Linked DNA regions of Azotobacter salinestris. Each later gene encodes a partner of the first gene's protein in a complex. Links are inferred from orthologs where the notes say so. Each region holds a gene or a part of one and is shown on either strand. Other genes may lie near its edges.

What was found. The genes of interacting proteins can lie anywhere in the genome.
Region 2: the proteins of GCU53_RS05835 (region 1) and smc are in contact, whole or in part, in a crystal structure (PDB 3ZGX), measured with the Bacillus subtilis proteins. The link is inferred for Azotobacter salinestris from one-to-one orthologs.

Annotation. Positions count from the first base shown.
Region 1 is NZ_CP045302.1:1,253,584-1,257,160, forward strand. Bases 348-3,297 are described here. They hold GCU53_RS05835 (segregation and condensation protein A), read right to left. Parts: upstream 2,259-3,297; coding sequence 1,437-2,258; downstream 348-1,436. Other genes in these bases: edd (phosphogluconate dehydratase), read right to left, coding at 348-613; scpB (SMC-Scp complex subunit ScpB), read right to left, coding at 700-1,440; GCU53_RS05840 (L-threonylcarbamoyladenylate synthase), read right to left, coding at 2,307-2,936; GCU53_RS05845 (PHP domain-containing protein), read right to left, coding at 2,950-3,297. Outside these bases: more of edd, read right to left, coding at 1-347; more of GCU53_RS05845, read right to left, coding at 3,298-3,577. UniProt on the Bacillus subtilis protein: Participates in chromosomal partition during cell division. May act via the formation of a condensin-like complex containing Smc and ScpB that pull DNA away from mid-cell into both cell halves.
Region 2 is NZ_CP045302.1:726,075-730,433, reverse strand. The notes cover bases 1-4,046. They hold smc (chromosome segregation protein SMC), read left to right. Parts: upstream 1-357; coding sequence 358-3,846; downstream 3,847-4,046. Other genes in these bases: moaA (GTP 3',8-cyclase MoaA), read left to right, coding at 1-146. Outside these bases: cell division protein ZipA, read left to right, coding at 4,060-4,359. UniProt on the Bacillus subtilis protein: Required for chromosome condensation and partitioning.

The sequences.
Region 1 (3,577 bases):
CGCGACTGGCCTTGCCTTCGGCGTAGCGCTGGCGGGTCTCGGCCTTTTCCTTGTTGGGGATGCCCGAGGGCATCGGTCCGCCGGGGACGAAGACGAACGGCAGATGGCCGAAGCGAAGCGCACCGATCACCAGGCCGGGGACGATCTTGTCGCAGATCCCCAGGCACAGCGCCGCGTCGAACATGTTGTGGGAGAGCGCCACCGCGGTGGCCATGGCGATCACGTCGCGGCTGGCCAGGCTCAGCTCCATGCCCGCCTCGCCCTGGGTGACGCCGTCGCACATCGCCGGTACCCCGCCGGCGAACTGGCCGACTGCGCCGATCTCATTCAGGGCGGCCTTGATGAGCGGCGGAAAATGCTGATAGGGCTGATGCGCCGAGAGCATGTCGTTGTAGGCCGAGACGATGGCCACGTTGACTTCGCCGGGCAGGCGCAGGCGCTGCTTGTCGCTCTCGCCGCAGCCGGCCACGCCGTGGGCGAAGTTGGCGCAGGGCAGCCGGGTACGCGACGGCCCGTCGGCGGCGGCACGGCCCATGAGATCGAGGTAGCGCTCGCGGGTGGCGCGGCTGCGCTCGGTCAGCCGCCGGGTGACTTCGAGAACTCGGGAATGCATCGCGGACTCTCACTGGCTGGTCAGTATTCATTTAGGCCCAGGGCAGGGGAATGGACAAGGAGCAGGCGGCGCCGCCGCCGCTGCGCTCAGGAGTCGTCCGCAGCCCGCTCGACACCCTCAGCGCCGTCCTCCGGCAGGTCGTCGAAGTCGGTCTTGAGGCCCTGCTCCATGGAGTCCAGCTCGGCCAGCAGGGTGCGGAAGCTGGTCTGCTCGGCCGGCTCGCCGAGTTCGGCACGTACCGGCAAACCGACCGGCGGCAGCTCCCCGTCGGCCGCTCCCTCCGGTCCGGGCTCCAGACTGCGCAGGACCGCCAGGGGCGGCAGCTCGTCGAGGCTCTTCAGGTTGAAGTGGTCGAGAAAGGCACGCGTGGTAGCGAACAGCGCCGGCCGACCGGGCACCTCGCGGTAGCCGACCACCCGTATCCACTCGCGCTCCTGGAGGGTCTTGATGATGTTGCTGCTCACCGCCACGCCACGCACCTCCTCGATCTCGCCGCGGCTGATCGGCTGGCGGTAGGCGATTAGCGCCAGGGTTTCCAGCAGGGCCCGCGAGTAGCGCTGCGGCCGCTCCTCCCAGAGGCGCCCGACCCAGGGTGCGAAGCGTTCGCGCACCTGCAGGCGATAGCCGGAGGCCACTTCCTCCAGCTCGAAGGCGCGCCCCTGGCAGGAACGGGCGAGGATCGCCAGGGCATCGCGCAGACGGGCGGGGTCGGGCCGCTCACCCTCCTCGAACAGCTCGCCGAGACGCTCCAGCGACAGCGGCCGGCCGGCGGCGAGCAGCCAGGCCTCGAGCAGCACGGCCAGTTCGGCCGGATCGTTCAGGTTCATTGCGTATCTTCCGCAGGCTCGTCGCCACGCAGGCGCACATGGATGGGCGCGAAGGGCTCGGTCTGCACCAACTCGACCAGGGACTCCTTGATCAGCTCGAGCACCGCCATGAAGGTCACCACCACCCCCAGACGCCCCTCCCCGGCCTGGAACAGCGCCACGAAGGGCACGAAGCTTCCGTCCCGCAGGCGCTCCAGTACCTCGCTCATGCGCTCGCGGGTGGACAGCGCCTCGCGGGTGACCTGGTGACTCTCGAACAGGTCGGCGCGGCGCAGCACCTCGGCCATGGCCAGCAGCAGCTCGTCCAGGCCGACCGTCGGCAACAGGCGGCGCACCCGCGCCTGCGGCGCCTCCAGCTGCGCTGGGTGCAGTTCACGACCGACCCGCGGCAGGCCGTCGAGTTCCTCGGCGGCCTTCTTGTAGCGCTCGTACTCCTGCAGCCGGCGGATCAGCTCGGCGCGCGGGTCCTCCTCTTCTTCCTCGACCTCCGCCGAGCGCGGCAGCAGCATGCGCGACTTGATCTCGGCGAGCATGGCGGCCATCACCAGGTATTCGGCAGCCAGCTCCAGGCGCGCGGTCTTCATCAGCTCGACGTAGCCCATGTACTGACGGGTGATCTCGGCCACCGGGATATCGAGAATGTCGATGTTCTGCCTGCGGATCAGGTAGAGCAGCAGGTCGAGCGGCCCCTCGAAGGCCTCGAGGAACACCTCCAGGGCATCCGGCGGAATGTACAGGTCCTGCGGCAGCTCGGTCAGCGCCTGCCCGTAGACCAGCGCGAAGGGGGCGCCGGCGGCGGCTACGGCGTCGTCCGGCATGGGCTCGGCGGCCGGCGCGGCGCTGGCCGGTACAGGGCGGGGCAAGGCTCAGGCTTCGCCGGCGAAGGGGGTCGGGTCGCCGCAGCCGACGCGCACCACCTCGGGCTCATCCTCGAGCAGGCTGACCACGGTGGAGGCCTCCAGGGTGCCGGCACCGCCGTCGATGATCAGATCGACCTGGTGCTCGAGGCGCCGACGCATCTCCCCCGGATCGCTCATCGGCAGCATCTCGCCGGGCAGGATCAGGCTGGCGCTCATCAGGGGCTCGCCGAGCTCCGCCAGCAGGGCCTGGGCGATGGGGTTGGCCGGGATGCGCAGACCGACGGTGCGCCGCTTGGGATGCAGCATGATCCGCGGCACTTCGCGGCTGGCGTGGAGGATGAAGGTATAGGGGCCGGGGGTCCAGGTCTTGAGCAGGCGGAAGGCACCGGTGTCGACCCGGGCGAACAGGCTCAGCTGCGAGAGGTCGCTGCACACCAGGGTGAAGTTGTGTCGCTCGTCCAGCTGGCGCAGGCGGCGGATGCGCTCCAGACCTGCCTTGTTGCCGAGCTGGCAGCCAAGCGCGTAGGAGGCATCGGTGGGGTAGACGATCACCCCGCCGCCGCGGACGATTTCCACGGCCTGACGAATCAGGCGCAGCTGGGGGTTTTCCGGATGGATCTGGAAGTACTGACTCACATGAATTCCCTGTTCAGAGGACGGCGCAGTGGCGGACATGGGCGAAACGCATCCAGAGAGGCGGCAGGTCGTCCGGCAACGGGCGGTACAGCCCGAGTTCGGACCAGGTATCGGGGGCGTGGAAATCGCTGCCGGCGCTGGCCAGCAGACCGAATTCGCGAACCAGGATGGCCAGGCTGCCGACCTGCTCGGCCGGCTGCAGACCATTGCTGACTTCCAGGGCGTGACCGCCGGCGTGGATGAAATCGCCGACCAGGCGGCGTCGCTTGCTGCGGGTGAAATCGTAGTGCCAGGGATGCGCCAGGCTGATCCAGGCGCCGGCCGCGCGCAGGGTGGCAACCGCCTGGTCGAGGCTCGGCCAATACTGCTTGACGTCGCCCAGCTTGCCCGCGCCCAGCCACTTCTGGAAGGCTTCCGCACGGTCCCGGGCATGCCCGGCACGCACCAGAAACTCGGCGAAGTGCGGACGCGCCGGCGCATTGTCGCTGTCGCCCAGCTCGCGCTGCACCGCCCTGGCGCCCTCCAGGGCCCCGTCCATGCCCTTGCCGGCCAGGCGCCGGGCGATCTCCCCGGCCCGCTGCCAGCGCCCCTCGTGCAGTGCGGCAAGGGCCTGGCACAGCGCCGGCGCATCGCAGGCAAAG
Region 2 (4,359 bases), 530 kb from region 1 along the record:
AGACCCTGATGCGCACCCATCCCGGCGACTCGCAGCGGCTGCGCCAGGCGCTGGTCGACGCCCTGCAGCTCAAGCCCGAACGCCATCACTTCGAGGCGGACGCCCAGGTCCAGGTGGTGCGCTTCATGAGCATGACCGGCGGCTGAGCCAAACGGGTGCATGCCGCTTTCTCCTGCACCAGACCGGAGCTTTTCGTGACAGCTGCACAGCCGCCAGGGTGTCCGGGCGAGGCCCTGTGCTAGACTTCGCGCCCTGCACGCGGTCGACGAACTTCAAGCCCCATCATGACCTCTCCGGCTCCCGACAGCCCTTTCTCCACGATGCCTTCCACCGATCACGGTCTGCCCGAGACCCGCCATGCGCCTTAAGAGCATCAAGCTGGCCGGTTTCAAGTCCTTCGTCGATCCCACCACGGTGAGCTTTCCGAGCAACATGGCGGCGGTGGTGGGGCCCAATGGATGCGGCAAGTCCAATATTATCGACGCCGTTCGCTGGGTGATGGGCGAAAGCTCGGCGAAGAACCTTCGCGGCGAGTCGATGACCGACGTCATCTTCAACGGCTCGAACAGCCGCAAGCCGGTGACCCAGGCCTCCATCGAGCTGATCTTCGACAACTCCGACGGCACCCTCACCGGCGAGTACGCCGGCTATTCGGAAATCGCCATTCGTCGCCGGGTGACCCGCGACGGGCAGAGCGTCTACTTCCTCAACGGGGTGAAATGCCGGCGCCGCGACATCACCGACATCTTCCTCGGCACCGGCCTGGGGCCGCGCAGCTACTCGATCATCGAGCAGGGCATGATTTCCCGGCTGATCGAGGCCCGTCCCGAAGACCTGCGCAACTTCATCGAGGAAGCTGCCGGCATCTCCAAATACAAGGAGCGCCGCCGCGAAACCGAGAGCCGCATCCGCCGCACCCAGGAGAACCTGGCGCGCCTGACCGACCTGCGCGAAGAGCTGGAGCGCCAGCTCGAACGCCTGCAGCGCCAGGCCCAGGCCGCCGAGAAGTATCAGGAATGCAAGGCCGAGGAGCGCCGCCTCAAGGCCCAGCTCGCCGCCCTGCGCTGGCGGGCGCTGAACGAGCAGGTCGGCCAGCGCGAGCAGATCATCGGTGATCAGGAGGTCGCCCTCGAGGCGCTGATCGCCGAGCAGCGCAATGCCGATGCCGACATCGAGCGCCTGCGCGACGAGCATCACGAGCTCGCCGAGCGTTTCCATCAGGTGCAGGGCCGCTTCTATTCGCTGGGTGCCGACATCGGCCGGGTCGAGCAGAGCATCCAGCACGGCCAGCAGCGTCTGCGCCAGTTGCAGAACGACCTGCAGGAGGCCGAAAAGAACCGCCAGGAAACCGCCGCCCATCTCGACCAGGACCGCCGCCTGCTGGCCGAACTCGACGAGGAGCTGGCCCTGCTCGAGCCCGAGCGGGAAATCGCCGCGGCCGCTGCCGAGGAGAGTGCCGCTCGTCTCGAGGAGGCGGAGTCCGCCATGCACGCCTGGCAGGAGCAGTGGGACGGCTTCAACCAGCACTCCTCGGAGGCGCGGCGCAGTGCCGAGGTGCAGCAGGCGCATATCCAGCAGCTGGAGCAGAGCCTCGAGCGACTGCTGGAGCGCGAGCGCCGTCTCGACGAGGAGCGTGCCCGGCTGGCGGACGATCCGCAGGAGGACGGCATCGCCGAGCTGGCCGAGCAGTTGGCCCTCGGCGAGCTGAGCCAGGAGGAGCTGGGCGCCGCCGAGGCGGCCCTAGGCGAAACCCTGGAGCGGCTGCGCGGCGAGCTGCAGCAGGCGACCCAGGAACAGCAGCAGGCGCAGGGCGAACTGCAGCGCCTGAGCGGGCGGATCGCCTCGCTGGAGGCGTTGCAACAGGCGGCGCTGGACCCCGGTCAGGGGGTCGCCGAATGGCTGCGCGAGCAGCACCTGGCGGACCGTCCGCGACTGGCCGAGGGGCTCAGGGTGGCGCCCGGCTGGGAATTGGCGGTGGAAACCGTGCTCGGCGCCGACCTGCAGGCGCCGCTCCTGGAGGATTTCGCCGGGCTTGCGCTGGACGCCTTCGTCCAGGGCGAGCTGCGCCTGCTCGGTCCGGCACCGGGCGCCATGCGGCTGGCCGGCAGCCTGCTCGACAAGGTCGAGGGCGATGTCGACCTGGCACCCTGGCTGGGGCGGGTCCTGGCGGTCGAGAGCCTCGCCGAGGCCCTGGAGCGGCGGCCTGTGCTGAACGAGGGTGAAAGCCTGATCAGTCGTGACGGCTACTGGGTCGGCCGGTATTTCCTGCGCGTGCGCCGGGCCAGCGACGCCGAGTCCGGCCTGCTCGCCCGCGCCCAGGAGCTGGAGCGTTTGCAGGCCGGGCGCGACGAACTCGAGGCGCGTCTGGCCGAACTCGAAGAGCGTCTGTTCGCCCTGGACGAGGCGCGCCGCCTGCAGGAGGAGAGCCGCGAGGGGCTGCGCCGGCGCCAGCAGGAGGCGGCTCGCCAGCAGGGCGAGCTGAAGGCCAGGCTCTCGGCACTCCAGGCGCGGGCCGAGCAGTTGCTGCTGCGCCGTCGCCGCTTCGACGAGGAAATCGCCGAATTGGACGAGCAGCGAGCCCTGGAGATCGAGCGCCTGGGCGAGTGCCGCCTGCAGCTGCAGGACGCACTGGACGCCATGGCCGTCGACAACGAGCGCCGCGAGCAGCTGCTGGCCGGCCGCGATGCCCTGCGCGAGGGCCTCGAGCGTCTGCGCCAGGAGGCCAGGTCGCACAAGGAGCGGGCCCATCAGTTGGCCGTGCGGCTCGGCTCGCTGCAGGCCCGCCACGACTCCACCCGCCAGTCCCTGGAGCGTCTCGAGCGGCAGTTCGAGCGCACCCGGGAGCGCCGCGAGCAGCTCAGCCTGGATCTGGAGGAGGGTGCCGCGCCGCTGGAGGAGCTGCGCATGAAGCTCGAGGAACTGCTCGAGCGGCGCCTGGCCGTCGAGGAGGAGCTGCGTCAGGCCGGGCTGGCCCTGGAGGATGCCGAGCGCGGGCTGCGCGAGGTGGAGAAGCGCCGCAGTCAAGCCGAGCAGCAGGCCCAGCTGCTGCGCGGCCAGCTGGAGCAGCAGCGCCTCGACTGGCAGGCTCTCAGCGTGCGCCGCAAGGCCCTGCAGGATCAGTTGCAGGAAGATGGCCAGGCCCTGCACGAAGTGCTCGGCACGCTCCCCGCCGAGGCCCGCGAAGCCGATTGGGAGGCAGAACTCGAGCGCGTTGCCCTGCGCATCCAGCGTCTCGGCGCGATCAACCTGGCGGCCATTGACGAATACCGCCAGCAGTCCGAGCGCAAGCAGTATCTGGATGCGCAGAACGCCGATCTGGTGGAGGCCCTGGAAACCCTGGAAAATGTCATCCGCAAGATCGACCGGGAAACCCGCAATCGCTTCAAGGACACCTTCGATCAGATCAACGCCGGCCTGCAGGCCCTGTTCCCGAAAGTTTTCGGCGGGGGACATGCCTATCTGGAACTTACCGGCGAGGATCTACTCGATACCGGGGTAGCCATCATGGCGCGCCCGCCGGGCAAGAAGAACAGCACCATCCATCTGCTTTCCGGCGGCGAGAAGGCGCTGACCGCGCTGGCCTTGGTGTTCGCCATCTTCCAGCTCAATCCGGCGCCGTTTTGCATGCTCGACGAGGTGGACGCGCCGCTGGACGATGCCAACGTCGGGCGCTATGCCAGGCTGGTCAAGGAGATGTCGGAAAAGGTGCAGTTCATCTACATCACCCACAACAAGATCGCCATGGAGATGGCCGACCAATTGATGGGCGTGACCATGCACGAGCCCGGTTGTTCGCGCCTGGTAGCGGTGGATGTGGAGGAGGCGGTGGCGCTGGCGGGCGCCTGAGGCAGACGGGGTGGGATACTCCCGCTCACCGGAATGGGCCACCCGGCGGTACAATCCGCGGATGGGTCGTGCTAGCTTAAGGGGCAATTTTCAGTACGCGTGGAAAACACTGTCGGAACATGCAGTTGCCACGTTTGTGGAAGGGCGGGACGCTCTTTTTTGTAGCGGATAGGAAATCCTTTTTGTCAAATCAGTTCAGGGGTTGTGGATTTCATGGAAATCGGTCTGCGTGAGTGGCTGATCGTCATCGGCATCGTCGTCATCGGCGGCATCCTGTTCGACGGATGGCGGCGCATGCGGGGCAGCAAGGGCAAGCTCAAGTTCAAGCTCGAGCGCAACATTGCCGAGGCGCCCGAAGCGACCAGCGAAAAGAACAGCGAGCTGCTGGGATCCTCGCGGTCGGTCGATTTTCCGCAGGGGAGCGCCTACGAGCCGGACGAGGAGAGTCTGCCCTCGCTGAGCGCCCGCAGGCTGAGCCGGCGGCGCCTCGACGAGGAGCTGGAGGCGGACGAT